DNA from 4 places in the Peribacillus frigoritolerans genome. Region 1 is predicted to be linked to each of the others. Evidence: a T-box and tRNA genes for the amino acid it is inferred to sense, from the RefSeq annotation. Region 1 holds a T-box; the other regions hold tRNA genes.
The links. The T-box of region 1 lies ahead of argS (arginine--tRNA ligase). A T-box ahead of a tRNA ligase gene usually reads a tRNA of that ligase, here a tRNA-Arg.
Positions count from the first base shown of each region.

Region 1 (7,439 bases):
GTCGATGTTTTCGAAATCTACATTTATTCCATCACTTTTCGTTTTAACAAGTGAATCGCGTAAAGCTGAAACTAATTTCTGGCGTTTTTTGGTATTGCCTAGTACTGAATCAGTTAAAACAGGGTCAAATTTATTCCCGATAAGCTGCCAAACTTGTTTTCCTTGTTTATGGGCAGCTTGGATGTATTTTGTATCTACAGAAACGGAAACGTAATTACCGGTATCCGTCAGCGTATAAGAACGGGGAGATACTACATTCAAATTGGGGTGTTTAAGTTGCTGGGTATAGCTTTCTTTTGATCCATTATGCTTCCAGCCCATGACGATACGGTTTTGCGCCTTTTTTTGAAGCTGGGATTTCTTTATCCAGCCCTTTTTTCCGCCAAGCAATTGAACCTGGTAGTAATAATCCGGAACCTTCAATTTTTGGCCAACTTTAAGGGTAACCGTATGTAAGTTATTTAATTTCGTCAAATCACTTGTTGTTACCTTGTATTTATTAGAGATCTTCCACAATGTATCTCCTGATACAACCTTATGGATCTTATATTTCTGGGGAATCTTCAGGTTTTGGCCAACAGTTATTTCGGAAGAGGTTAATTTATTTACTTTTTGCAGCTCACTTACTGAAACACCATATTGATTTGCCACTTTCCATAATGTGTTTCCAGGCTTCACTTTATGAATGATAGGACCTGCGGAATCCCCAACGGAAGAAGAAATGACGGGAAACGCCTCGCCCTTTTTTAAGGTCTTTAATAGGGTAGAACCTAATTTAGGAGAACTAAAAACTTTTGTATTGTCCACTTTAACAGAACCTATGGATTGGTTTTTACTTGAAGAATGACCACTGATTGGAAAGAGACACATACAAAGAAGGCTTAACATAATAAAACATCCAAAGAATTTTTTCACAATTATTTTATTCCCCTTTGTAAAATTTAACTTTACTAGTTTACTATGGAGAATAGCTTTAAAATAGAGGTACATTGTGGAAAGGCATTTCTAACCTTCGTGTGGGTTGAATTAATCCGTTCGTGGGTCGAATTATTTCACTGAAGGACGAATTAATCCGTTCATGGGTCGAATTATTTCACTGAAGGACGAATTAATCCGTTCATGGGTCGAATTATTTCACTGAAGGACGAATTAATCCGTTCATGGGTCGAATTATTTCACTGAAGGACGAATTAATCCGTATGAAGGACAATTGATTCGTAAGTAGAAGGGGAGAGTTAAATGTCACATTTTGCATTACAGTTTTATGGTTTTAACGTATGGGCAAATAATCAGATTTTCAACCGCTTAAAAGAGATTCCAAAGGATGTTTACCATCAAGAAGTTCAAAGTGTGTTTTCATCGATATCGAGTGTGATGGCCCATGTGTATCTTTCCGATCTGGGTTGGGTGGAGGTTTTTTCCGGTAAAAGCATGAACCATGCGTTGGAGCTGGCAGAACAACTGAAGGAACAAACAGAGTCAAAGGAATTGGAGGAAATGGAGGCCATGTTTTTTGAGTTGTCCGGGCGGTACAAATCGCTGCTTAGCCAAAAAGAAAATTTAGATAAGCCTCTTATAATTGAGAATCCAGCTGGCGGTCAAATGAAAACAAGTGTTGCCGAATTGGTTCCGCATGTCGTGAATCATGGAACATATCATCGCGGCAATATCACAGCCATGTTGCGCCAAATGGGATATGCCTCTACTTCGACGGATTATGGTCTTTATTTGTTTTTAAAAGGGGAGTAACTGGATTTCAATTGCTAACTGCCGGGACTGTTAGCCTGACATTGAAAAATTGGCAGTCCTGTTCTTAAAGTGAGGCCACCTGTCATTTTGAAGATAATGAAATCCTATAAATGTGAACAGGTTAACCGGTTTTTACTGGTTGACCTTTTTTACGTTTGCAGCTGGAAATGACTTGTACATGACATTTGTCATCTTCTAGTCATGACACCTGGTACTAATAATTTCAGGTTGATTTCTTTATACTATGTAATAACGACAAATAAAAGGAAGTGCAATTGAATAATGACCTTGCAAAATACGAAATCCTTGAAAAAACAAATTGCTCCTTTTGAACAATCAACGACAAAGCAAAGTATATGGCAGATCATCAATACCTTGGGGCCATTCATTATTTTATGGTACCTGGCATATATAAGTCTTTCCGTTTCTTATTGGTTAGCTTTAATACCAGCTGTGATTGCTGCTGGCTTCTTGACAAGAATATTCATCATTTTTCATGATTGTACGCATCATTCGTTTTTCAAAAGCCGCCGTGCGAATAGAATAGTCGGGACTATCATGGGTGTTTTGACTTTATTCCCGTTTGATCAATGGGGACATGAGCATTCGGTGCATCACGCAACAAGCGGTAATTTGGATAAGCGGGGTACAGGGGATATTTGGACCCTTACTGTCGATGAGTATTTGGCTGCACCGTTTAAACTTCGTTTTGCCTATCGTTTTTATCGCAATCCATTGGTTATGTTTGGTTTGGGACCAATTTATGTATTCCTTCTTAAAAATAGATTTAACCGTAAAGGTGCTAGAAAGAAGGAAAAAAATAATACGTATTTGACGAATGCATTAATCGTCGTTTTAGCGGCATTGCTTTGCCTTGCAGTAGGCTGGCAGTCGTTCCTTCTGGTACAAGGTTCCATTTTCATGATTTCTGGTTCAGTCGGTATTTGGCTGTTTTACGTCCAGCATACATTTGAGGACTCTTATTTTGAAGAAAATGAGGAGTGGGAATATGTATTGGCAGCAGTGGAAGGAAGTTCTTTTTATAAGCTTCCAAAACTGATGCAGTTCCTTACTGGTAATATCGGTTACCATCATGTTCACCATTTAAGTCCAAGGGTACCTAACTATAAATTGGAAATGGCGCACAATAATACGCAGCCTTTAGAGAACGTTCCAACGATTACTCTTGCGACAAGCTTGCGCTCACTCCGTTTCCGTTTATGGGATGAGGAATCCAAGAATTTTGTCGGTTTCAAAGATATAAAATATTTAACGAAAAAAAGTGTTCCCGCTCAAGTGAAATCTGAACTGTAACGTTCATGTATCATTCCAGACTCCCTTAATAATCCTCGGATTTGGGGGAGTCTTTGCTTCATATAAGGAACTCGATAAAGGAGAGAACTTAAAATGATTCGAATTGTCATTGCAGAGAATCAGCAAATGCTGTTAGAGGCAATAAGTTCTCTACTCAATCTTGAAGAAGATATAGAAATTGTCGGGCAAGCGGGTAATGGAGAAGAAGCGGTGGCTCTTGTACACCAATTACAGCCTGATGTGTGTATCATGGATATGGAGATGCCTGTAATGAGCGGACTTGAGGCAGCAGAAGCATTAAGGTCAATTGAATGTAAAGTGGTCATTTTAACGACATTCCGAAGGACTGGTTATTTTCAACTCGCAATAAAGGCTAATGTAAGTGGTTATTTATTGAAGGATAGCCCGGGTGAAGAGTTAGCTTGCTCGATTCGCAGCATAATGGATGGCAAGCGAATATATTCCCCAGATCTTATAGATGAGTCTTCCAGCAATAATGGCCGGGATATGGGAGTGTTAGGTTTGTTAGCCGATGGTCAATCAAAAATTGAGCCGTCTAATCAGCAAAGCGGCACAATTGGGACAGTAAGGAAATATTTTTCCACCATCAAGGATAAAATGAAGTTACCGGCAGGTTAGATTTGTTACTTAATTCTGTTGACACGTTTTTTTAAATTGTGTACGATGGATTAAATTATAATATTGAAAATTCTGTGATGAAGAGAGTAGTTCATTTTGAAATGGAAAGCGAGTTAGGGATGGTGGGAGCCTAATGCAGGACGGATGAATGAAGCGCACTTTGGAGAAATTTCTTGAACCGTTTAGTAGGGAATATCGGGGAGTCACCTCGTTAACAATGGAAAGTGGTCACAATTTGTGGCAACTAGAGTGGTACCACGGGAATTCATGCTCTCGTCTCTTATTTAGAGGCGGGGGCTTTTTTGTTTAGGAGGAAAATGACGATGAATAAACCAATTGCAGAATTGATTTCAACTGCTTTGAACAATGAATTGCCAGCAAGTGAAATAGAAAAATTAATGGAAAAGCCAAAATTGATGGATTTAGGTGATGTTGCCTTTCCATGCTTTACTCTTGCGAAAAAATTCAAAAAGTCGCCTCAGGTGATTGCGTCTGAAATAGCCCAACAATTAAATAGCAAGTTGATCCAAGAAGTGAACGTTGTGGGTGGTTATCTGAATATCTTCGTCAATCAACAGCTGGTGACGGAAAACGTGCTGCAAACGGTATTAAGTGAAAAGGATCAGTATGGTTCGATGCAGCCTGTACAGGAAAATGTCGTGATTGATTATTCCTCCCCGAATATTGCCAAACCTTTTTCCATGGGGCACTTACGCTCAACGGTCATAGGGAATGCACTGGCTAACATCGCCGAAAAGAATGGCTACAATGCCGTGCGTATTAATCATTTAGGAGATTGGGGCACGCAATTCGGCAAGTTGATTGTCGCGTATAAGCTGTGGGGCGACAAAGAGGCAATCGAAGCTTCGCCGATTCAGGAATTATTGAAGATCTATGTGAAGTTCCATGATAGAGCCGAAAGTGATGAATCGTTGAATGAACAAGCACGCTCAAGCTTCAAGTCGCTTGAAGATGGGGACGAGGAAGCACTGGCATTGTGGAAATGGTTCAGGGATGCGTCTCTAAAAGAGTTTGAGACGATTTATGATTTATTGGGCATCCGTTTTGATTCCTATGCCGGCGAAGCGTTTTACAATGATAAAATGGATGCGGTTGTCGGGGAACTAAAAGAAAAAGGCTTACTTACCCTATCCGAAGGTGCCTATGTCGTGCAATTGGAAGATATGCCGCCTTGTTTGATTACGAAAACGGATGGTGCGACACTTTATGCCACGCGTGATTTAGCTGCCGCCATGTATCGTAAAAAACAGTATGAGGCGAAGAAAACATTTTATGTTGTCGGAAACGAACAATCCTTGCACTTTAAACAACTCTTTAACGTCATTGAAAAAATGGGGTATGAATGGGCAAAGGATTTGCAGCACGTAGCATTTGGCATGATGTTAAAAGACGGTAAGAAAATGTCGACACGTAAAGGGAAAGTCGTGCTCCTTGCGGATGTATTGGCAGAGGCGATCGAAACTGCGAAGCGCAATATTGAAGAAAAAAATCAAGCGCTTGAACAGAAAGAACTGGTTGCAAGACAGGTCGGTGTCGGAGCGGTAATTTTTAATGATTTAAAAAATAACCGCATGAACGATATTGATTTTTCATTAGAGCAAATGATGAATTTTGAGGGAGAAACGGGTCCATATGTACAGTACACATATGCGCGAATTTCCTCATTGCTTGAAAAAGGTGAATTTAACGAGCAGGCCATCACTTTTGACGCTTTAGGTGAATATGCGTGGCCAGTCATCCAGCTGCTGGAGCAATATCCGAGCATTGTCCAAAAATCGTTTGAACAAGCCGACCCATCACAAATCGCGAAATTCAGCTTGCATTTATCGCGTGCATTCAATAAGTATTATGCACATACAAAGATCCTAGTTGAAGATGAATGGAAACAAATGAAACTCTCATTCGCTTTTTCCGTAGCGATTGTATTGAAGGATGCGCTAAGTTTATTGGGAATTTCCGCGCCGAAAAAAATGTAAAGGTAAAAGAAAGAATCCATTTTGAACTTTCAAAATGGATTCTTTAAAATCTTATTCGATGACATCGAACCATAAGGGAGATTTATCATCAATTTCACCGTTGTAATTGATCGTGATTTCTTCGCCAGCCTTTATGTCTTTATATGCATAAAAGTCTATCGTTAAATCATCTAAATTATTATCATACGTCGCATTCGGAGTGTATGAATGATTGAATAGCGATCCATTTCCCAATGCAATGGCCGTTTCATCGTCATCTCCCCAATAGAAACAGTGATGAAAGAGTGACGTTTTCTTTAAATATTTCCATTCGCTTTTCGGTGAAATGATGACAGGTGATGCCTCGATGAGTTCATCCTTTTTAATATCCCTTACCGCATATATTCCCCTGCCATATTTCCCCGTATTTTTAATACAGATTGGTGATACGGCCTCAATTGCTTTTTTCCAGTCCTGCTTGGCTTTCAGTTTTGTTTCGTCTAGGTCACCAAGATGCTTATTTAAGTAATCACTGCGATTGCGAATGAATTCGAAGATGAATTCCGGCTCCTTGTCAAATATATCCAATTTATTCTTTTTATATGGATCAAGAAGGATGTGAGGACGTATCGCCTGGTGCAGCGATAATACTTTATTTTCCATGTGATTCACAGTAAATGTGGTTTCCAATTGTTCAACCAAGAGGTCTTTGTAGAACTTACGGTATTCCGGAACCTGCAAGAGTAGATGACTAAGGTGATTTGTCCTTTTTCCTCCAATAGGGACATATGTGTGCTCCATGATCCCGCCACTGACCTTGCGTCCCCAAGTGGCATCATAATCCCAAGGAATGATTTCAAATAAGTTTGTTTCACTATTGCGATATAATGCATAGTTATGAGTGAAACCGTCGTTATTCATAGTACATACAGCTCCAGCCAGCCAGCGTAAGTATTTATGGATATCAAGATGCTGCGAGACTTCTTCAGGAAATTTGGCAAGCGGGGTGGTATTGATTTTTCTGATCAATTCAATAAGGTATTCATCGTCGGACGGTTTTCCAAACGCTTGTTTATAGCCTGATACAAGGGATTCTTTTAGTTTCCCATCCCTTTCCAATGAAAAGTTGGCACTATTGTTGACTGCATAATAAATGGGACCGGCAGGAAGTCCTCTTTTTTCCAAAAAGAATTCATCAACGGACTCCAGTTGTAAATATACCCCTTTACAAGAGCCGTTACGGTATAAGTCAATATGCTGGCTATGGGGGGAAAGAATTCCAAGGTCTTGGAAGTAATCGAGTGAGAGTTTATTGCGAATGAGGGAAGGATCTTTGTATTCGGCATTGAGATGGATTTTGTGGGCGCCAAAGAATTTTTCTGGCTCGATGAAATCAATCCAATAGGATCTTTTCCTGAATTTTCGGGTATAAGAGCCCCGATAGGCAATATCGATATCATAAATGTCGTTTTCCACTTTCAAATAGGCGGGAATGGGGTCATTACTCCATACGTCCGCTCGTAAATCTTCTAGATCTTCTTCTTCAATCATTAAGAAATAAGATGGAATATGATAAGGCATACACTCACCTTCCTTTCTTGAAGATGTATTATGGTCAAGCGCAAACATGTAATGTATGAAAAAATTCAACTTAATCAACCAGAGATTGATTAAGTTGAAGCATCTAAGAATTAACTACTATCTTCTTCTTTTTTTCTTTCCACATCCAGTGGAAGTACTTGAAGTAGTTGTGGTGCCAGT
Region 1 covers NZ_CP158190.1:970,493-977,931, forward strand. Annotated here, with positions in the region: gene ABOA58_RS04830 (LysM peptidoglycan-binding domain-containing protein) at 1-888, opposite strand, end outside; gene ABOA58_RS04835 (DinB family protein) at 1,240-1,749, shown strand; gene ABOA58_RS04840 (fatty acid desaturase) at 2,032-3,063, shown strand; gene ABOA58_RS04845 (response regulator) at 3,157-3,702, shown strand; T-box leader at 3,768-3,986, shown strand; gene argS (arginine--tRNA ligase) at 4,020-5,699, shown strand; gene ABOA58_RS04855 (SET domain-containing protein) at 5,751-6,167, opposite strand; partial or broken gene ABOA58_RS04860 (CotH kinase family protein) at 6,180-7,259, opposite strand; gene ABOA58_RS04865 (hypothetical protein) at 7,432-7,439, shown strand, end outside.

Region 2 (7,439 bases), 1.1 Mb from region 1:
GGAAGACATCGTTCTAAGCGGGATCGGAGAATCCAATTGAATCATCTCAGGTCCGACTGTCAGATAAGATTCATCAATTTCCAATGTAATAGTATCATGGCCATGCTTTTCCGGAACGATGAACATCTGCGGTTTCGGAAGGGCGGGATGTGGATGTTTTTCGATCGTCGTATGATATACACCCTGAATCCGTTCCTGTTGGAGCACTTCATTCGGCACATCAACAACCTGAATTTTCCCCTTCTCAAGCAACATCAGCCGATCACAATATAACCCAGCCAAATTCAGGTCATGGAAAATTGAAATAACGGTCAAATTCTGCTCTTTTGCCATTTTCCTCATTAAATCAAGAAGGTCTTTTTGATAGGAAAGATCCAAGTGATTCGTAGGTTCATCCAAAAAAAGGATTTCAGGCTCTTGGGCAAGTGCCTGTGCCAGCAGGACCCGCTGCCTCTCCCCTCCTGATAATCGTTCAAAATGCAGAGCCTGGAAATCGGCTACGCCCGTTTGTTCCATAACCCGTTGGACAATCGCTTCATCTTCTGCGGACCAACTATGGAACCAACCTGATTGATGGGCATATCGCCCAAGTGAGACCGTCTCTTTTACTGTATAGGAGAAAGCTAATGAGGAATGTTGAGGGAGCACAGCAATGACCTGTGCAAGTTGTTTTGACGAATAATCCTTCAAATCCTTACCTCTTATCCGTACGCTTCCGCCCTTATAATCGAGCACCCCGCTAAGCATTCCTAAGAGCGTCGTTTTTCCGCTGCCATTAGGACCAAGAATCCCGAATAATTCTCCTTTATGTACATCAAAAGAGACAGAGTCCAAAACAGCTTTGTTGTCATATCCACCTGTTAACCCTTTAACTTCAAGCATCCGTTTTTACCCTTCTCTCCGTCTCTTTAATAAAATCAGCGCAAATGCAGGTGCCCCGATAAGTGAGGTGATCACCCCGATCGGCAGTTCCGATGGGGCAATGACCGTCCGTGCTACAAAGTCAGCCAAAATTAGAAATCCGCTTCCTATCAACAATGACAGCGGAAGCAAATGTTTATGGTCAGGTCCCCATATCTTTCGGACAAAATGAGGAATGACCAATCCTACAAAGCCAATCGCCCCTGAAACGGCAACCGCTGCCCCTGTCAATGTCGAACCGGCTATCAAGATCCACATTTTCCGCCGCTTAACATTCACACCTAAGTGTTTTGCCCGGTCTTCCCCAAAAGTCATCGCATTCAATTCACTTGTATTCATGATCAAGATAAACGAACCAAGAATAAAAAACGGCAAAATGATTGCAATATAATTCCATCCGCGCATTGAAACGCTTCCCATCAGCCAGCCGATGATTTGTCTTAATTCATCACCCGTCAGCGCAATCATCAATGAAATGAATGCACTTAAAAACGAGCTGAAAATGATTCCCGTTAAAATGATCGTTTCCACTTTCATCGATCGATCCATTTTTTTTGCAAAAGTCAATACGCAGAGCATCGTGAGCACTGAGCATAAGATGCTCAGTGCCGGAAGAGTGTATAAACCGATGAACGGCAGTGATATATTCAAGAATATTGTCAATACGGCGCCGACCGATGCTCCTGATGAAATACCTAATGTGTAAGGATCAGCGAGCGGGTTCCGGAGCAGCCCCTGAAATGCCGCACCCGCAATCGCAAGCGATGCCCCGACCAAACCCGCAAGCAACACACGCGGCAAGCGGATGTTCATCACGATATTCGTCAGCATCACATCCGGATCAGCAGAAATCGGCAAATGAAAGATCTCCTTGCCGATTATTTGTAAAAGTACGGGAATCGGTACTGACACCGAACCAAAGGAAATGCCTATCGTCATTGCGAATAACAAAATTAACAACGCAATCAAATAAGCAAACGTCCATTTAGTTGTTAAATTGGTTCGGATAGACTGATTTGGCAAGTTCCTCTACTCCCTCTATCAAGCGTGGACCGGAACGGGTCACCAAGTCAGAATGGACATCAAAGACTTTGCCATTCTTAACAGCATTTACGTCTTGCCATCCTTTTCGGCCCTTCACTTCACTTACTGAATCTTTCGTATAATAACCATAAGTTGTAATGATGACATCAGGATTTGCAGCAATCATCGACTCTTCATCAATTTTTGCCCAACCGTCCAAATCAGCAGCAGCATTATCCGCTGAAATAATATTAAGCATCTCATTCATGAAAGTATTTTTTCCCGGTGTGTATATTTCCGGTGAAGGCGAAACCTCCACTAAAACTGTCTTCCTATCCTCTTCCTTTACGGATTTGGCTTTTTCCTCGATATCCTTGAGCTTCGTTTTCATATCCGCAACGATTTCGTTTGCCTTGTCATGTTCACCCGTTGCCTGTCCAATCATTTCAATAGACTCATAGACTTGGTCAAAGCTTTGTGCATCATTGACTACGAGGACATCTATTCCAGCATCCTTAAGCTGTTGTAAACCCTCATTCGAATTATGGGCACTTGATGCATGCGCAAGAACAAGGTCAGGCTTCATGGAGACAATCAGCTCCGTGTTCATTTCCATTCCGCCAACTTTTTCAATTTCCTTCGTTTCTTCCGGGTAATTATCATTATCGGAAACACCAATGACCTTTTTACCCAAACCAAGTGCAAAGACCACTTCCGTATTACTTGGTATTAACGAAACGATTTTCTTCGGTTTTTGTTCTATCGTTACTTTTTCCCCAGTTGCATCTTTAATCGTAATCGGGAAAGCTTCGTGTTGAGCATGATTCGTTTGCTGCTTTTCTTTTCCTTCATCAGTAGTGTCACTGCAGCCGACCATCATGCCTGCAACAAGCAACATCAACAGTATCAGACCAAAAATTTTCTTCATTTTCATTCCCCACAATCTTTTTATTTAATTTCTTTCCACCTCATAATCTCGGAAGATGCCCCCAAAACAAAAAGCACCTCCCGTTAAACGGAAGGTGCTTGTATGGCAACAATATCATTACGGACTTCTTATGGTCTGCCACACACCTTCCCATCCGCGTAGGTTACAGGTGTACGAATTTTGGCAGGTCTCCTGGCTCATGGTCATCGTCAACGGCACCTTCCCATATCTCATACAGTGGTACACAGCCGTCAGCTCCCATATACAGTGGCGGGACCGCGCTGGCATTTCACCAGCTTCCCTTTTAAGTCATTACGACACCAAATCGTTCATATGTATATAATTTTCACTGCCTTCATTATACACCATGTAAGAATCGATTATTAAATGATTTTTCTGAACAGGTTCGAAATGCCCCTGCCACCTTCAATGATTTGAAGCATTTTCAATCAGTGACGCAAACCCATCGACTGATAACCCGGGTGAAATCCGAACTCGATGCAGGGCATGCATCCCTTGTTCCCTTGAAGCTCCCCCAGGTTCGGTAGTGACTGCCATCTTGTATCCAGCTTCCTCTGACAGCCTGAGAGTCTCTTCGTTATACCGGCCAACCGGATAGGAAAGCACTGTCGTGTCCTGGTCGAGAATACGGTCGAATAGCTCCTTCGACTGGACCATTTCAGCTTCTTGCTGCTCTGCCGTCATGCGGTTCAGCTCCAAATGGTTGATAGTATGGCTTTCGATCGAAATCCCATTCCTGCTCATCTCCATCATTTGATTTTCAGTCAGGTGATGACCTTTATCAATGGACTTCCCGATCATGAAGACAGTTGCTTTCATATCATTTTCTTTTATTATCGGAAAAGCCTCCGTGAAGTTATCTGTATAGCCATCATCAAAAGTAAGCCAGACGCACTTCTCACTTGGCATCCGATTCTCGGTTAATACGAGGAATGCTTCTTCAGGGGATAATGTATAGTAGCCATTCTCCCGAAGCCAAGCCATCTGAGACCGGAATTCCTCCCTTGGAACCCGAAGGCGATTACCTTCAGAAATGCTGTGATACATCAAGATTGGAAGCTGGACGTCGGACTCGACCGTTATCCAGTCTTCCGTATCGATTTTGCCCTCCAATTCCTGCCCTTCCCCATTCTCCGCCGCTTCGGCCACTTCAATTTCATCTTCCGCAATCGGTGCAGCAGTCTTTGTGCCTATACCTTCTAAAATCCATTGTGAGCATCCAGGTAAAATCAAAATCCCCAGCAATGCAACCATCCATAAAACTCTATATTTTCCCACTATCATTCTCCTAATTTTTTATAGTGAAATAGTACCAGAAAACTAGCGATTAATAAAGTATTCCATTAAATGAAAAAAAGGGAAAGACGAGAGTGAGGATTTTTTTTCATAAGTATGTGCTATTAGCTTGAAAAGTTTGCCTATAAGAAATATAATAAATAAGTCGTCGACTTTTTTATATGTCCCAGTAGCTCAGCAGGATAGAGCGACAGCCTCCTAAGCTGTAGGTCGTAGGTTCGATTCCTATCTGGGACGCTAATTATAAACCCCTGTTACAAGCGGTCCTTCCGCGGAGTAACAGGGGTTTTTTTCTGTTGGTTAAGAACAATTGATTTTTTGATGGAGAAAACGCAGATCTCAAAGCTAAATTATTTCATCAAGCCATATAGATATAAAAAATCTGATTGCAAACTATGCATAAAGGTTGGAAATATTGGCGAACAAGAATACAAACTGTTTGATAGTAAAAAGCGTTGTATTTATTACGTCAATATATACCTGAAAAAAATAATGGATTTCTGGATATAATCATGTCTTTTTTTGAAATATATGTTTTAACCTGTCCCATCCGGGTATATGAATACTGTAAGACATTCTCACCAAAGGAGATGATAGTGCATGATGAGTACAATCAGAAGCCAATGGAACAAAGAGAATGACGCAGCGGTTTTTAGTCCCGGTGATCAGCGTTAGAGTCAATTGAAGAGTTGGATGATAATCAAACATGGGAATTACTAGTCTTCTCATCCAAAGGAGGAAGATACGATCATGAGTATTTACAGCCTATGGAATCCAGAGAATGATGAAGCAATTTTCAGTCCGGGTGATCAGAAGCCATTCAGTACGCTCATACGAGTAGATTCGGATAAACACACACACTGACAAAACACTTGAATATTAATTACATGGCACCGTACTGAATGAAATTTAGTCGAAGCAGGAATATACCGAAAAAGGATGGAGCGATTGCTCCATCCTTTTTCTTTTATTTATCGAATTTCAGTTTCGCCAAGGCATCTGCCAATGCAGTATTAATCGGCTCTTCTTTATTTTGCTTTTTCATATAATTGGATACTTCATTTTTGGATACTTTTTGATTTTTATTTTGCCCTCTTCGTTTATTGTAAGAAGATAGTTTTTCGTGAAAACCGCATTTACAGGTGAATGTCTGTGCTTCTCCTTGACCGCGCATTTCCATCTTTTTATGACATTGCGGGCATCTGGCATTTGTTACACGTGAAACACTTTTTTTGTGGCCGCAATCAGGACATTTCGTTCCTGACGGGGACGAATATGGAATATCTCCTACTTTAAGATTTATTCAAATATAGAAACTACAATTTCTCCTAAAAAAGTTAATGAAATTTCCAGAGAAAATACACGCTTAAAAAAAGAAGTTTAAATTCTCAAACAAGCAATGTCTATTATGTCCTCTAAAATAGGAGTGTATGGGGCAATTTCCTCCTTGAAATTATGTTATATTAGACGGTAAATAGTTAGTAAGGGAGTTTGAACAAATGTCAAAAAGTGTGGTAATTGCTGAGAAGCCTTCAGTTGCACGTGATATCGCAAATGTATTGAAGTGCAATAAAAAAGGCAATGGGTTTTTAGAAGGCGATAAATACATCGTTACGTGGGCATTAGGACATTTAGTTACACTAGCAGATCCAGAGGCATACGATATTAAATATAAAACCTGGAAACTGGAAGACCTTCCTATGCTTCCTGAACACATGAAGTTAGTTGTCATGAAACAAACAGGAAAGCAATTTAATACTGTTAAAACACAATTAAATCGCAGTGATGTAAATGAAGTAATTGTGGCTACTGATGCAGGGAGAGAAGGAGAATTAGTTGCACGTTGGATTATTGATAAAGCAAAAGTTCATAAGCCTATCAAACGACTCTGGATTTCTTCTGTAACAGATAAAGCTATTAAAGATGGATTCAATAACTTAAAGCCTGGTAAAGCTTATGAAGACTTGTATACTTCTGCAGTAGCACGTTCGGAAGCGGATTGGTATATCGGCTTGAATGCAACTCGTGCCTTAACGACAAAATTTAATGCACAATTAAACTGTGGACGTGTTCAAACACCAACAGTTGCAATGGTTGCAGCACGCGAAGAGGAAATTGCGAATTTCAAACCGCAAACCTATTATGGAATCGAAGCCCAAACGGATGGACTCAAGTTAACGTGGCAAGATGAAAATGGAAATAGTCGCAGCTTTAATAAAGAAAAGACCGACGCAATCGTGAAATCACTTGGAAGTAAAGATGCGACTGTTGTTACCATTGACCGCAAAGCAAAGAAAACATTCGCACCTGGTCTATATGATTTAACAGAGTTACAACGTGATGGGAATAAACTCTTTGGCTATTCTGCTAAAGAAACATTGAACATTATGCAAAAATTGTACGAGCAACACAAAGTCTTGACTTATCCCCGTACAGATTCACGTTATTTATCATCCGATATCGTTAGTACGCTTCCGGAGCGTTTAAAAGCATGTGCCATAGGTGAATATCGTCCTCTTGCAAATAAAGTGTTAAGTAAACCTATTAAAGTGTCAAAAGGATTTGTGGATGATAGTAAAGTGAGTGATCACCATGCCATTATTCCAACTGAAGGTTACGTAAATATTTCATCCTTCACTGACAAAGAACGCAAAATCTACGACCTTGTCGTGAAACGTTTCTTAGCTGTTTTATTCCCTGCATTTGAATATGAGCAATTAACAGTGCAAACGAAAATCGGGGATCAAAAATTTATCGCTAAAGGAAAAACAGTGATTCATTCTGGCTGGAAAGAAGTTTATGCAAACCATTTTGATGATGAAGAATCAGATGATGTAAAAGAGCAGTTATTACCTCGTATTGAAAAAGACGATGTATTAAAGACAAAAATAATCACTCAAACGTCAGGCCAAACAAAGCCCCCAGCACGCTTTACTGAGGCGACTTTACTATCAGCAATGGAAAATCCCACGAAATACATGAAAACAAATGATAAAAAGCTTGTGGACACGTTAAAATCTACTGGAGGACTTGGTACAGTAGCCACTCGTGCTGATATCATCGATAAATTATTTAATTCGTTCTTATTCGAAAAACGTGGCGGTAAGGAAATCTATATCACAGCTAAGGGGCGTCAGCTTTTAGATTTAGTGCCAGAAAAACTAAAATCTCCTGCAACAACAGCTGAGTGGGAACAAAAGCTCGAGCTAATCGCAAAAGGGAAACTGAAAAAAGATGTGTTCATCAATGA
Region 2 covers NZ_CP158190.1:5,469,733-5,477,171, forward strand. Annotated here, with positions in the region: gene ABOA58_RS27130 (heme ABC transporter ATP-binding protein) at 1-882, opposite strand, end outside; gene ABOA58_RS27135 (FecCD family ABC transporter permease) at 889-1,944, opposite strand; gene ABOA58_RS27140 (ABC transporter substrate-binding protein) at 1,907-2,878, opposite strand; cobalamin riboswitch at 3,038-3,212, opposite strand; gene ABOA58_RS27145 (polysaccharide deacetylase family protein) at 3,299-4,177, opposite strand; tRNA gene ABOA58_RS27150 (tRNA-Arg) at 4,353-4,426, shown strand; partial or broken gene ABOA58_RS27155 (DNA topoisomerase III) at 5,157-5,435, opposite strand; gene ABOA58_RS27160 (DNA topoisomerase III) at 5,689-7,439, shown strand, end outside.
Region 2: it encodes a tRNA-Arg, which carries the amino acid that the T-box ahead of argS (arginine--tRNA ligase) is inferred to sense. The anticodon was not compared.

Region 3 (7,439 bases), 1.4 Mb from region 1:
CATGAATGATCATATCGGCAGATTTGATTTGGGAAATCACTTCTTTAATTGCAGGTTCCTTCTGAAATGAAGCATAAACCTCACCGCTTAATTGATCGGGTACATATAACACTCTGTATGAGGCCTGTGCCTTCTGGGCCATTTTTTCGACAATCGTATTGGCCTGATTCTGCACTGCTTCACCAATTCCCCCGCGGGCCGGGACAAATGTCAATTTCTTCGACGCTTCATCAGGTGACAACGAATCAGCCACTTCGGCCATTGTCGATCCGCCAGTTACCGCAATGATATTCTTTGATTTCCATTCTCGTTTCATACGGATTGCACAAGCTTTACCCAATTCTTTTTTCACCCATGGGGTCTCATCACAATTTCCTGAGACGATAATGACCTCATCCACTTGCAATAAATCCTGCAATTGCCGTTCCATTATGTCTATACCCATTACTTCACGCATTATTCCTTCTAACTTATCCAGGATTTCAATCCCTTCATCAGTCAGCGTCATGCCAGAGCTGAATATGTTAACCAGGTTCTGACTTTTCAGAAAATCAACCTCGCCTCTAAGCGTCCGCTCTGTCAAATTAAGGCTCACGGACAGACTGCGCCTTCCAACCGGCTGCATCATTATGATATAACGCAGGATATCATATCTTTTTTGCATAACCATAAGGAAATCAGGTAATAATTTTCTTTGTACCTCGAGTAATGTACGCATATTTAAAACTCCTAAAAAGTTAAGTTGGACATTTAATGTCCCGCGTAGTCATTTTCTGTCCCACTTAAAACAAAAAAATATTCCTGCTACATATTTTATTCTAGCAGGAACGGAATGTTTCTTCAAATGATTTGAAAAATTATTTTTCCAAAAGGCGATTTAGAGCTGATTTATCAACGTTCCCGAATTGAACGATATCATCTTTCCATTCTACGACAGGAATCATCAGCCCGAATTTCTCAAGCAAATTATCATCGGTATGGATATCGATTTCTTTATAGCCTATGCCTGATTCCTCTTTCACTTCTTCAAGCACCTGCTTGGCTTTATCGCATAACGGGCATTTATCCCTACTATATAAAACAAACGCATTTGATTCCAAACCACTCATCCTTTTCAATCATATCTTTTTCGTTTAGATGAAGAAGGGATACCTAATTGTTCGCGGTATTTGGCAACGGTTCGGCGTGCCAGGATAATTCCATGCTCCTCTTTCAACCGTTCTGCCAGGTCTTGATCCGAAAGCGGCTTTTGTTTATTTTCCCCATTGATGGCTGCCTGCAGGCTCTTTTTTGCCTGCATGCCCGACATATCCTCATCAAGGCCGACCGACTGTAAAGAAGTAGTGAAAAATATCCGCATCTCTATCGTGCCAAATGGTGTCTGCACGTATTTCCCTTTGACCGCCCGGCTTACTGTGGACTCATGTATACCAAGTTCGTCGGCGATTTCCTTCATCGTCATCGGTTTCAAATAGTTCAGGCCATGATGAAAGCACGCCGGCTGTTTATCGACGATGCACTGAATGACCTTCAATATAGTTTCTTTCCTCTGTTGGATCCCTCTGGAAATCCATTGGTATTCCTGCCACTTATCCTGGATAAACCGTTGAACCCCCTGATCCTTATGGCTCTTCATACGGTTTAAATACCCTTTATCCACATTAAGATTAGGTGTGTTACCATCATAATTCCCGACAAGCAGCATGCCATCACGAACTTCCACGACCACATCCGGCACTATATAAGAAGGTTTCTCCTGAAAAAAGAGTGAAGCCGGTCGCGGGTTCAATGTCTGGACATAATCAAATACTTCTTGAATCTCCTTCATTGTAACACCGATTTTCTTACTTAGGTCTTTCCAGCGCTTTTCCGCAAAATCGAGGAAATGGTTTTCTATGATCGATTCTGCAAGCAGATTCATTCCTTCTGCTTGCACTTGAAGCAACAGGCACTCTTGAAGATTTCTAGCTCCAATTCCATGCGGCTCGAGTTCCTGTAAAATTGAGAGGCTTTCTTCCAAAACGATCGGAGATATACCTGGGATACATATATCATCCAGCTCAGTCCTCAAGTAACCGTTTTCATCAAGGTTATGAATTAATAGCAGCAATGCCTTCTGCTGCTCACCGGTAAGCTGCTGGTGATTCACCTGGGACATGATATGCTGTTCAAGCGATATAGTATCTTCACTTATCTGTTCAATCCAATAGTTGGCATCATACGTATTCTTAAGAGTCCGTTTCCCCTTTTTCCGGTCAAAAGTTGGCTGAAATAAAGCCGATGTTGGCTGATCTATGGACAGTAATGGATTCTCCACCATTTTATTTTCTAAAAAAGCCGATAGCTCCTGCGAGGAGTATTGCAGCAATGTAATAGCTTGCATAAGCTCCTGGGTCATTGCCATCTTTAATGTTTGCTGTTGAAAAAGTCCCGCTTTCATATTCATACTCATCGATTCACCCCTCCCCCACTCCATTTTACATTATCAGGAGAAAATTCTACACAAAAACCCATGAAAACGCTTACGTTTTTTTCTGAATAGTTTATTTGTTTTTAAATACTATATGTTAGAAATGCAAATTTAACAACTACTTTTATTGAAAAATCACCATTTTTTAATAGTGTGGGCGAATATTTTCAAGACAGGACTGACATTCCAGAATTCGATGAAATATTACAGAAAACGAGTAAATTCACCAAAAATCTTAGGAACACTCTTAAAATTGACCAATAAAAAATCCCCCGCTTTATTAAGCAGAAGATTGGTAATGCCCTCGGCAGGAATCGAACCTGCATTTCAAGCTTCGGAGGCTTGCGTTCTATCCGTTGCACTACGAGGGCGTATTAGAAAATATTTTTTCAACAGACTTCATTATATGATAGAATCCCCTCCTTTGCAAGGGTTATCAGGTTTAAAACTTCTTCTTTTGGGTATTATGGGTAATGTGGAAATTCATCCCTGTGCGGCATAATATATAAAGTAATCTATCAGGAAGGAGCCATAGCCAGAAAATTGTCGAACAAATTATCCATTATAGGGTTTGTTTTGTTTGACCTAAATTGACCAAAAAGTGTATCATACATACATAAAGAATTTAAATGATTCTCTTAATCGAAGGAGGAAATGAACATGAATTTAATTCCTACAGTTATCGAACAAACAAGTCGTGGGGAGCGTGCCTACGATATTTATTCCCGTTTATTAAAAGACCGGATCATTATGCTAGGAAGTGCAATTGACGATAATGTTTCCAACTCCATTGTTGCTCAATTACTATTTTTAGAAGCGGAAAATCCTGAAAAAGATATCACTCTATACATCAACAGCCCTGGTGGAAGCATCACTTCCGGTATGGCCATTTACGATACTATGCAATATATCAAACCTAATGTATCCACAGTATGCATCGGTATGGCCGCTTCCATGGGTGCTTTCCTATTGGCCGCAGGCGAAAAAGGCAAACGTTATGCGTTGCCAAACAGTGAAGTCATGATTCACCAACCACTTGGAGGAGCTCAAGGTCAAGCTACAGAAATTGAAATTGCTGCCCGCCGTATCCTTCACTTGAAAGATAAACTGAACCAAATCTTGGCAGAACGTACTGGTCAACCTATTGAAGTCCTTCAAAGAGATACGGAACGTGATAACTTCATGACTTCCGAAAGAGCCCTTGAATATGGCTTGATCGACAAAGTCATCACGCGCAGCATCCTTGATGATAAAAAAGACTCTAAATAATCATGCAACAACCGGCTCCGGAGAACGCCTTTAGCGACTTCCGGAGCTTTTTTACATAATACAAAAAAAGGATGCTCTTTTAAGCATCCTTTTCTTTTAACCCTCTTGCTGAACGAACTCTTCCAATGCCTCTAACGCTTCTTTTTCATCGCGTCCTTCGACGATTAACTTCACGGTCACGCCAGAACTGATGGCAAGGCTCATTAATCCCATTATACTTTTTGCGTTCACTTTCTTTCCTTCTTTTTCAAGAAAAACATCTGAATGAAAGCGGTTAGCTTCTTGTACAAAAAGAGCCGCCGGCCGCGCCTGCAAACCCGTTTTCAATTTTACCTCAACTTGCTTTTCCACCATCTTGATCTCCCCTGTTAGCTTTATTTTTTCGCAGCAATAGCCTCTCCCCCACGGAGCCTGTCAGCTATTTCATCAATCTTTCGCAATCGGTGATTAATCCCGGATTTACTGATGGTCCCCCCAGAAACCATTTCCCCTAGTTCCTTTAAGGTTATATCCTGAAACGCTATCCTAAGCTCCGCAATTTCCCGAAGCTTATCCGGTAAAATGCCTAATCCCACCGTATCCTCGATATAATGGATATTTTCAACCTGGCGTAATGAGGCCCCGATCGTTTTGTTCAAATTGGCTGTTTCACAATTCACAAGCCGATTCACTGAATTACGCATATCACGGACAATCCGTACATCTTCGAACCTTAATAAAGCTGAATGGGCGCCAACTATACTTAAAAACTCGGCAATCTTTTCGGCCTCTTTCAAATAAATGATGTACCCTTTCTTGCGTTCAAGCGTCTTGGCCTTCAAGCCAAACTTATTCATTAGCTCACAAAGGGCATCATTGTGCTCTTTATAAAGTGAGAAAATTTCAAGGTGATAGGAAGACGTTTCTGGATTATTCACCGAACCCCCCGCAAGAAATGCACCTCTTAGGTAAGAACGCTTACAGCATTTCTTCCCAACAATAGTATCGGATATAGCATGGAGAATTTCAAAGCCATCGCCTAAAATTTCCAAATCGGTTAAAACCCGCTGCCCTCCGGATGACATCCTGACAATATATACATTATTCTTTTTAAGCTTCATCTTTTTACGGACCAACAGCTCGACCTGGACCTCATAACTTTTTTTCAGCAGCGTATAGATCCTTCTGGCAATCGCAGCATTCTCAGTTTGAATATCCACAACAAGCTTCCGATTAGAAAATGAAAGGGATCCGTTCATCCGGATAAGCGCACACAATTCCGCTTTACCGCAGCAATCCTTTCCCTCTAATGTAGTAAGCTCTTTTTTCGTTTCTGAAGCAAAAGACATCCATTTCACCCCCAATCGAACGCAGGTAATCTATTTTTATCAATCAAAAAACCGTTCCCGCTTATATCTACGGTGCAATGTGGCTTTTTGTTTCATTTACAAGCATATTATAGAGCAAATCCGCCACTTTTTTCGTGTCATGGCGTATTACATTCCCTTCATAGCTAAAAATGCGTTCTTGTATGATTTCAAGCCCCATCATTTTTAAGCTTTCCACATCATACATGACCGGTTTAGCATATTCAGCTTGATAGCGTTGCTGAATTTCGGTTGGTATTTCCTCATTATTAACAAGTATCCTGTCAATATATGCATTTCCCATATGGTCATATATCGCTTTTATATGATCGCTCGCGCTATAATCCAGCGTCTCTCCGGCTTGTGTCATCAAATTGCAAATGTACACCTTCTTCGCCTTCGAACGGGCAACCTCTTCTCCTAAACCAGGAACAAGTAAGTTAGGCAGAATGCTAGTATACAGACTCCCTGGACCTATGACAATAAGATCTGCCTGCTTGATTTCCTGGAGAGTTTCACTGAGCGGCTTTATATGATGAGGAGACAGAAATACTTTTTTTATTTTCTTTCCTGAGAAGGGGATCTTGGATTCTCCTGTAACAATCGTTCCGTCCTCCATCTCTGCATGGAGAACCACACTTTGGTTGGCCGCCGGAAGCACTTTACCGCGGACATTAAGAAATTTACTCATTTCCTGGATCGCATGGACGAAATCCCCGGTCAGCGAGGTCATTGCCGCCAGTATCAAATTACCCAGCGAATGCCCGGACAACTCATTTTTACTTTGAAAGCGATGTTGAAACATTTGTTCAACAAGGGGCTCTACATCCGATAACGCAGCCAGCACGTTACGAATATCACCCGGAGCGGGAATATCCATATCCTCGCGAAGGCGGCCTGAACTTCCACCATCATCAGCTACCGTTACGATTGCCGTTATATCAACCGGATGTTTCTTTAACCCTCTCAATAAAACGGGAAGGCCGGTTCCCCCTCCAATGATCACAACCTTAGGTTGTTTCTTTTTATCTAACATCTGCTTTCCCCTTACTTTTTTCGATATCACGATGTGATACTTGAACCCTGTAATCCTTCTTGAAGTGGTTTGAAATATACTCCGTCAATGCTACAGAACGGTGCTGACCGCCTGTACACCCAATCGCAACAACAAGCTGTGCTTTTCCTTCACGTTTATAATATGGAAGCATGAACGCAAGCAAATCAGTCACTTTTTCCAAGAATTTTTGCGTCTCACTCCATTTTAAAACGTAACTCGACACTTCCTGTTCCAAGCCAGTCCTTGGCCTCATATGGTCAATATAATATGGATTTGGCAGGAAACGTACATCAAACACAAGGTCGGCATCTATGGGCAGACCATGCTTGAACCCGAACGACATGACATTGACTGTAAAACCGACACTTTTATCGGCAGAAAACTCCGAAGCGATTTTCTCCCTCAATTCGCGCGGTTTCAGTTGGGAAGTATTAAAGATCAGCTGAGCCCTTCCCTTCAATTCGTCCAATAGTTCCCGCTCCATTTTAATGCCTTCCAATGGCCGGCCTAATGGAGCAAGCGGATGGGTCCTTCTCGTTTCCTTATATCTGCGGACCAAGGAATCGTCATCAGCTTCAAGAAAAAGGATTCTTGGTGATACTGAAGCTGAATCCGTTAAATTATCCAGTGCAAGAAATAAGGAATCAAAAAATTCCCTCCCCCTCAAATCCATGACAAGAGCCACTTTATTCATCTTATTCCCTGAGTCCTTCATTAACTCCAAAAACTTTGGCAATAGCGTGGGCGGCAAATTATCGACGCAAAAAAAGCCGAGGTCTTCAAAACTTTGAACCGCCACTGTCTTACCCGCTCCGGACATTCCGGTAATGATGACCAATTGCGTTTCACTCATCTGCCCTGTACTCATAGTTTCTCCGCCCCCATGTATAGCAATCTTTTTTATATGTGAAAATTAACCTGGATCCAATCGGTAAGAAAGCAGCTTAAACTCAGGTGTATAGGTAAAGGTTCCATAAATGATCCCACTTCCATGAACCATATAGTCCAGGATGTGAAAATCACCTTCAGCCATCATCAGCTTTTTAACATCTTCGACTGGATGCCAGCTAAGTTCCCCTTCTTCACAAACATCCACATTTACACCATCGGAATCCGTTGCAAAGAAAGTGAACATCATCCATTCCGACAATACCTTATCTCCGTCCTTCATAATGAAGGTGAAAATACCTTTGATGGAAGGGTTTTTTAAATAAACGCCCGTTTCTTCACGATATTCCCTAATACAAGCATCGCGTACAGATTCCCCAGGCTCCATCTTTCCGCCTGGAGCTACCCA
Region 3 covers NZ_CP158190.1:5,190,527-5,197,965, forward strand. Annotated here, with positions in the region: gene ABOA58_RS25705 (sugar-binding transcriptional regulator) at 1-718, opposite strand, end outside; gene ABOA58_RS25710 (glutaredoxin family protein) at 858-1,109, opposite strand; gene rpoN (RNA polymerase factor sigma-54) at 1,115-2,452, opposite strand; tRNA gene ABOA58_RS25720 (tRNA-Arg) at 2,770-2,841, opposite strand; gene clpP (ATP-dependent Clp endopeptidase proteolytic subunit ClpP) at 3,131-3,739, shown strand; gene ABOA58_RS25730 (HPr family phosphocarrier protein) at 3,836-4,093, opposite strand; gene whiA (DNA-binding protein WhiA) at 4,114-5,067, opposite strand; gene ABOA58_RS25740 (gluconeogenesis factor YvcK family protein) at 5,135-6,121, opposite strand; gene rapZ (RNase adapter RapZ) at 6,111-7,010, opposite strand; gene ABOA58_RS25750 (NUDIX hydrolase) at 7,056-7,439, opposite strand, start outside.
Region 3: it encodes a tRNA-Arg, which carries the amino acid that the T-box ahead of argS (arginine--tRNA ligase) is inferred to sense. The anticodon was not compared.

Region 4 (7,439 bases), 2.6 Mb from region 1:
ACACCTTTTGTTACATATATCTTCACTATAGCATTTGGGTTGTACTTTATAATTAACGCCTTCATTACCGTCAAATTTACAGTGATTTGGGCAAAAGCTAATTATACTCATGACATACCAAACATCGTAGTTGTCAGCCTATTCACCTTTATATGTATTTTTGCAAGTTATAAAGGAATACGCACCATAAGTACTTTGGCTCTCCTATTTCTTCCGGTCGTCACTTTTTTCGGGATATTTGTGGGGCTGGGGAATACGAGTAATAAGAATTACGAATTATTGTTCCCGATATTTGAAAGCGGATATAGCAATACTTTAAATGGAATTCTGTATACGAGTGCAGGATATTTAGAAATCATCGTTTTTTTATTTTTAACTCCTTACCTGAAAAATAAGCTAAAAGCCAAGTGGCTTTTACTGGTTGGTATTATCTTAATCATGCTGACGTTAGGACCCCTCATGGGAGCGATTGCAGAATTTGGTTCTGTGGAAGCAGTGAAAATGAGGAATCCAGCTTACGAACAGTGGAAGTTGCTAAGGTTTGGCTATTATATTACTCGACTTGATTTCCTTTCCATTTTCCAATGGCTTTCAGGTGCCATGATTCGAATAAGTTTATGTTTATTTATAGGCTATAAATTAATCTCAAATTCAAAACATCAGAAGTGGATACTGCTTTCGCTATATTTGTTAATTGTTATTGGCACGCTAATCCATTGGGATGCTACTTCATTTTTTAATCTTATCTACAAGTATTTCTTTCCAATCAGCAGTCTGTTTCTTTTAAGTGCTGCAATTATACTGTTAATTCTTATTTTTATAAAGGGAAAAGGAAAAGGTGAAACATTATGAAGAAGGGAAAATTGAATGGAACTCCTTCTTACATTGACCAAATCCAAAAATGGTTCGAACATTCTTCCGATGTTGTTTTAAGAACAAAAACTTTTGATAATGAAGGTCGTTATTTGTTGGGTTTTTTATATGCGCCGAACTTAGTGGATATGCCATTTATCAATGAAGTGATACTGCCTACAATATCAAAAGCGGTTCAAGAAAATGGGGAATTAACAATTGATCAATTAAGCAATATTATGGAAATCAGTATGCTTGAAAAGGGCTCCGGTTTAAAAGAGGAAGTGGAAAGCATTCTTTTTTCTGGAGACCTGATCATTATTAATGAATCTTCTAATGAAATTTACTATACCCCATTAGCTAATTCCCCTAAGCGCAGTCCGGAAGAATCCAATATAGAATCTTCCATTCGTGGACCTAGAGATGGATTTGTTGAGAATATATCGGATAACATGTCTTTAATTCGCCAAAGGTTAAAAACGGCATCACTTAAATGTATAGAATATACAATCGGGAAAAGAAGTAAAACAAAAATATTGCTGCTTTATATTGATGACATTATTAATCCCTCGATTCTTTTGGATATTAAAGAACGATTGGATTCATTAAAGGTTGATATCATAGTCAGCAGTTACCAAGTTGAAGAACTCTTATATGATAATCAACTTTCCATCTTCCCCTTAATGGATTATATCGGTCGACCGGACTATGTTGTTGAATCATTGAATCAAGGGCGCTTTGCCATCCTGGTGGACGGGAATCCCACATGCTTGATCGGACCAACAAGTATTAATCAGTTGCTTTATTCTGCTGATGACGCACATGCAAGCTTTTTTTACATTAGTTTTATACGCATCATTCGTGTAGTCGCCTTATTTGTAACCGTTACGTTACCGGGTTTTTTTATAGCGTTAGTTACCTATCAATTCGATCAAATTCCCTTTTCGCTACTTGCGACGATTTCAATCACGAGACAGGGATTACCCATACCTGCTTCTTTGGAGGCATTCTTGATGATCATATTGTTTGAACTATTTAAAGAAGCCGGTCTTCGCCTGCCAAAAGCTGTAGGTCCGACGGTTTCTGTGTTGGGTGGACTAATTATAGGTGATGCAGCGATTCGGGCAGGACTGACCTCACCCTCCATGCTCGTAATAATAGCTGTAACAGTTCTCTCGAGCTATACCTTGATCAATCAGAATATTGCTGGGAATATCGTTCTTATAAGGTTATTCATATTTGCATGTTCAGCGTTTTTAGGCTTGTTTGGATTCTTCATGGGAATATTCCTCATCTTGATTGTTGTGGTTTCCTTGGAAAGTTTCGGACAGCCTTTTGTGAATCCATTTTCCAAACCAAATAAATCGGATATGTTAAAAGTCTTATTCAAGCTTCCGTATGGGATGTTAAGACAGCGGAATCAAGCTCTACAGTCCAGTGATAATGAACCGCAAAAGGAGTCGAACAAATGAGAAAGCTAATTGCAGTCATGGTAATTGGCTGTCAACTTTTATTGACGACAGGCTGTTGGGGAATGAAGGAAATTCAAGCTCAAACATATGGATCCGCTCTAGGCGTCGATTATAAAGAGGGTGAATTCATCTTATACTTTCAAGCATTGAATTTTGCGGATATAGCAAAACAAGAGGGGGCCACAGCATTACAAGAAAAATCTTCTGTTGTCATTGGGGAAGGTAAAGGGGAAAGTATCGAAGAAGCATTTACTGAATTAGAACAAAATGCAGCATTGCCACTGTATATCGGGCATATTAACTCCTTCATTTTAAGTGAGAATGTAATCAATAAGAAAATGAAGGATTTCATTGAATATGTGGGGAAAGAGCCCTTATTGCGATACAATTCATGGCTGTTTGTTACAAAAGAAGATATTAAAAAGGTGTTTGACAGTGATAGTTTCTTTAATCTTCCTAACCTATTCACGATCATTCAAAGGCCAGAGACCGTTATTAATGAGAATTATTTCATATCCCCGTTAAAATTCAATGAGCTGGTTTCGAAATTTTATCAACCGGTTGGTTCCATTTTAATTCCCTCTATGGTAATAAATGAGCGTCATTACTCAGAGAAGGGGAAAGAAAAAAAGATACCAACGTTGAATGGCGGCTATGTTTTATCAAAACAACAGTATAAAGGGTTCGTAAGTAAACAAGATTTGATAGGTATGAAATGGGTTGGAAATAAGGCGACTGTAATGTTTTTTTCCCTGAACAAACAAAAGGTAAGTGTTGAAATCATGGACCCCAAAACAAACATCATAGTATTGGAACAACAAAAGAAACCCTTATATGATTTAGAAGTTAGAGCAAATGGAATATTGAAACAAAATATAGACAACTTGGATATGGAAAAAATCGAAAAAAAGGTAGAAATAAAAATTAAGCAAGATATTTTGAAGACGTTGGAGACTGGGGAAAAAATCAATACAGATCTTTTTAACATAAGTGAAAAGGCATACAGATACCATGCCAATAAGTGGGATAATAAAATTATTAATTCCTTTGATAAGTCTTCAATAAATAACATAAAAGTTAATATCCATATTGAACATAGTGAAAATTACAAACGTTAGTTTTATAAGTATTGCAGATAAGGGAGTTGTGTTAGACTTAACTTATCTGGAAAGTTCAGCGGCTGTTGTTGATCATGAAAGGCAGCGCTGAATCCGTCCGTTTGGCACTGGAAGAAGCGGCTTTTACATATGACGAATTACAGCAAATTCTTTCTTAGTCCGAAAAGAGCTCTCATGCCGATAAAATGAAAAAGGGTGAAATGAAAAATGAAGACAGTAATCATTGCAACGAAAAATAAAGGGAAAGCCAAGGAGTTCGAAAGCTTATTCTCTGCTAAAGGATATGAAGTCAAAACACTTCTCGATGTACCGGATGCTCCGGATGTTGAGGAAACAGGCACGACCTTTGAAGAAAATGCGATCCTGAAGGCAGAGGCCATTGCCCATCAGCTAGGCCACTTTGTCATTGCTGATGATTCCGGATTGATTGTAGATGCATTGGAGGGCCGTCCAGGCGTATATTCTGCGCGCTATGCTGGAGAGGACAAGAGCGATGAAGCAAACACGGAAAAAGTCCTCCGCGAACTGGAAGGCGTGCCAAAAGAGGCTAGGACTGCGAGATTTTATTGCGCCTTGGCACTAGCGTCACCCAACCAGGAAACAGTTACGGTATCGGGAACGATGGAAGGCTTGATTACGGAACAGCCTTCAGGAACGAATGGATTTGGTTATGATCCCATCTTTTTTGTTGAGGAACAGGGCAAAACAAACGCCGAATTGACAAAAGAGGAAAAAAACAAAATCAGCCACCGTGCCAACGCATTGAGGGCTCTAGATGAAAAACTTGATCTATTTCTAAAAAGGGAAGAAGGAATGTGACGATGAAAGTGCTAATAATGAGTGACAGTCATGGCTTAACTCATGAAATCAGCATGATTACCGACCGTCATAAACAAGAGGTTGCTGCCATGATCCATTGCGGTGATTCAGAGTTGGAAAGAAATGACCCTCACATGTCGGGGTTCTTAGCCGTTCGCGGGAATTGTGACTATGATTCGGCATATCCGAATGATATTGTGGAGAATATCGCAGGCAAGCGTTTCTTCCTTACGCATGGACACCTCTATAACATAAATATGACCTTGATGAACCTATCTTATAAAAGTGAAGAGACAGGGGCGGATATTATTTGCTTTGGTCACTCCCACGCTGCAGGCTCCGAATTGATTGACGGCAAGCTCTTCATCAACCCGGGAAGCATACGTCAGCCGCGTGGACGAAAAGAGAAAACCTATGCCATTTTGGAAATCGGAAATGACCAACTTGAAATCATCTATTTTGACCTTGAAGGAAAAATCGTTGAAGAACTAAGAAATGCTTATCAAATGGAATGACTTCATGTATAATGAACAGGAAGCGTTTTTCCCCGCTTCCTGGTTCATAAAAAAAGAAAAAAACTTTTTATGAAAAACCGTTGACTTTCTTTTGATATCCTACTATAATAAGAAGTGTCCTAAGGGAACAGTTAAGGTAATACATAAGTTTTACCGCAACTTATATCATAAACGTCTCAGTAGCTCAGCTGGATAGAGCAACGCCCTTCTAAGGCGTCGGTCGGGAGTTCGAATCTCTCCTGGGACACTAACTAGAAAAAGCCAAAACCTTCTAAGGTTTTGGCTTTTTTACTTTTGGCTTAAGTCAACGAGGATGTTTTCAATTTGTTATCCTTTTAACTGCTAAAGTTCGTATGACGACAAGAAGTTTTTTATTTATATTTATCGCAGGTGGATGAACTTTTATGTCGAACTTGTTATAAATAAGGAGATGTTTAAATGAATAAAGATAGATTATTCAAGTTCATTCAAACTTCCACTCGGGGCAATTTCTTCTCAGTCGAAATAACCGAAGATGGAACTGAAGTGGTCCAATTAGCTAAGGAGTTAGAAAAAGAAGGAAGAATCAAGTTGAGGGAATGCAAACGAAAAGAACAAGGTGTTTATCTGGAAGGAATACTTAAGTTTGTGCCTAGCTAATACTTAATGAGCTCTAACGAAGGACTTATATTAGGAATTTCATATGCTCCACAGAAAAAAGGCATCCATGATCGGATGCCTTTTTTCTATATCAAATTCTATTTAATGTTTGGAGATTTTTTTTAATGATTTCACGGTTTTTGATTATTGCCGTATTCAATTCTTCGACGGGTGAACTTTTATGATCTTCTACACTAAGCTGCATCCCACTTGATTGGTTTTGTATAAGTAAATCAATCGTATCGCGTAATTCTGGCAGTGGTACCTTGAATTGTTCCGATAAATGGTGTATTGCCTTGTGTAAATCGGTGTTATGGATTGATGGAACAATTGCATCGTTTTCATCTTTCAATAATATATCCTCCTCTAAAGCTTATTCACGCTTATATAGCATATTATTGGGGAAAATACGCTTATTATTCAATATACTATATCGGCATAGTGTCCTGGGAATGGATGGTGTATTCGCCTGCCAGCTGTATGTTATGAAGCCCCTCTGACTATCAAGGTCTTCTTTGGATACTTTGCTGGAGTTAAATCAGAAAAAACATTGACATAATGCAAACGAATTAATATTATGTTTATTATATTATAAACTTTATAGGGAAGTGTTTGTTTTATGAAGGACGCTGAAATGTTTTGGAACGCATCTCAGGATGAGCTTAAACAAGGATATATAGAAGGTGAGAATCAATATGTTTGTTTGCTGTGCGGAAATGCAGTTGAAAAGGGGATAGTGTACCCGGAAGATGGGGTTCTTTATGAAGCAAAGAGGTATATGCGAATTCATATTGAACATGCACACAGCTCCGTTTTTGAATACTTGATTGATCTCGATAAAAAACTTACAGGTCTCACGGACCATCAAAACCGCCTTCTTCGCCTATTTTACCAAGGGAAGAATGATGCTGAGGTTCAGGAGGAAATGGGAATTGGCAGTCCGTCCACCATTCGGAACCATCGTTTTGTGTTGAAAGAGAAAGAGCGTCAGGCTAAGTTGTTTTTAGCCCTGATGGAACTTTTGAAAGATAAAGATGAACATGCGCCGGCATTTATCCCGCTTCATCAAAAAGCAAGGATGGTCGATGATCGTTATAACGTTACAGAGGAAGAAAAGGTGACTGTATTGAAAAAATACTTCCCTAAAGGCAGTCAGGATACATTAAAGTCTTTCCCGCCAAAGGAAAAACAAAGGCTGATCATTCTCCAAGAAATTATGAACCGTTTTGAAAATGAGCGGAAATATGAAGAAAAAGAAATCAATCAAATATTGGGTGCCGTTTATCATGATCATGTTCTTTTGAGAAGATATTTAATAGAATATGGATTCTTGGATAGAAAGACTGATGGGAGCCAATATTGGCTGAAGAAATGATGACTGGAGGCAAGAAAGATGGATCGTAAAAAAGAATTGAAGCAATTATATAAAGAAACGAAAGTTGAAGCAGGTGTATACCAAATCAGAAATACGGTAAATAATAAAGTTTTTATCGGAAGCACCAGGAATTTAAAGACGTTGAAGGGGAAACAATTTGAATTGGAAGTCGGAACAAACACCAATAAAGTTCTGCAAGGTGAGTGGAACCAATATGGGAAAGATGCTTTTTCTTTTGAGGTACTGGAAGTATTGAAGCCGAAAGATACAGGATTTTTTGATGTTAAACGGGAATTGAAAAAACTTGAAGAAATGTGGATGGACAAAATACAGCCATACGAAGAACGGGGATACAATAGAATGAAATCCACTGACTTGTAAGTGGCCTTTAGAGATTCTCCTTGATTCCCAGCTCCCGATTTACCTTTGATGCATTTCATTCTTATTTCTTTATGAAAAATAAGGTATTATGGAAGCAGATGGTAATATACTTTAGTGTTTATGATTAGGAGGTGCTGGGATGGAAAATGGAGATGGATATCTACGGGCGAAAAAAAGGGTTGAAAACCTTAAGGCATTCTACATTCATCTAATGGTGTATGTATTGGTGAATGTCATGTTGATTGCGATTAACCTATTGACGGATTCC
Region 4 covers NZ_CP158190.1:3,977,454-3,984,892, reverse strand. Annotated here, with positions in the region: gene ABOA58_RS19515 (GerAB/ArcD/ProY family transporter) at 1-852, shown strand, start outside; gene ABOA58_RS19510 (spore germination protein) at 849-2,324, shown strand; gene ABOA58_RS19505 (Ger(x)C family spore germination protein) at 2,321-3,442, shown strand; gene ABOA58_RS19500 (XTP/dITP diphosphatase) at 3,650-4,261, shown strand; gene ABOA58_RS19495 (metallophosphoesterase) at 4,264-4,776, shown strand; tRNA gene ABOA58_RS19490 (tRNA-Arg) at 4,950-5,023, shown strand; gene ABOA58_RS19485 (hypothetical protein) at 5,215-5,415, shown strand; gene ABOA58_RS19480 (hypothetical protein) at 5,507-5,767, opposite strand; gene ABOA58_RS19475 (DUF2087 domain-containing protein) at 6,035-6,790, shown strand; gene ABOA58_RS19470 (GIY-YIG nuclease family protein) at 6,809-7,171, shown strand; gene ABOA58_RS19465 (2TM domain-containing protein) at 7,311-7,439, shown strand, end outside.
Region 4: it encodes a tRNA-Arg, which carries the amino acid that the T-box ahead of argS (arginine--tRNA ligase) is inferred to sense. The anticodon was not compared.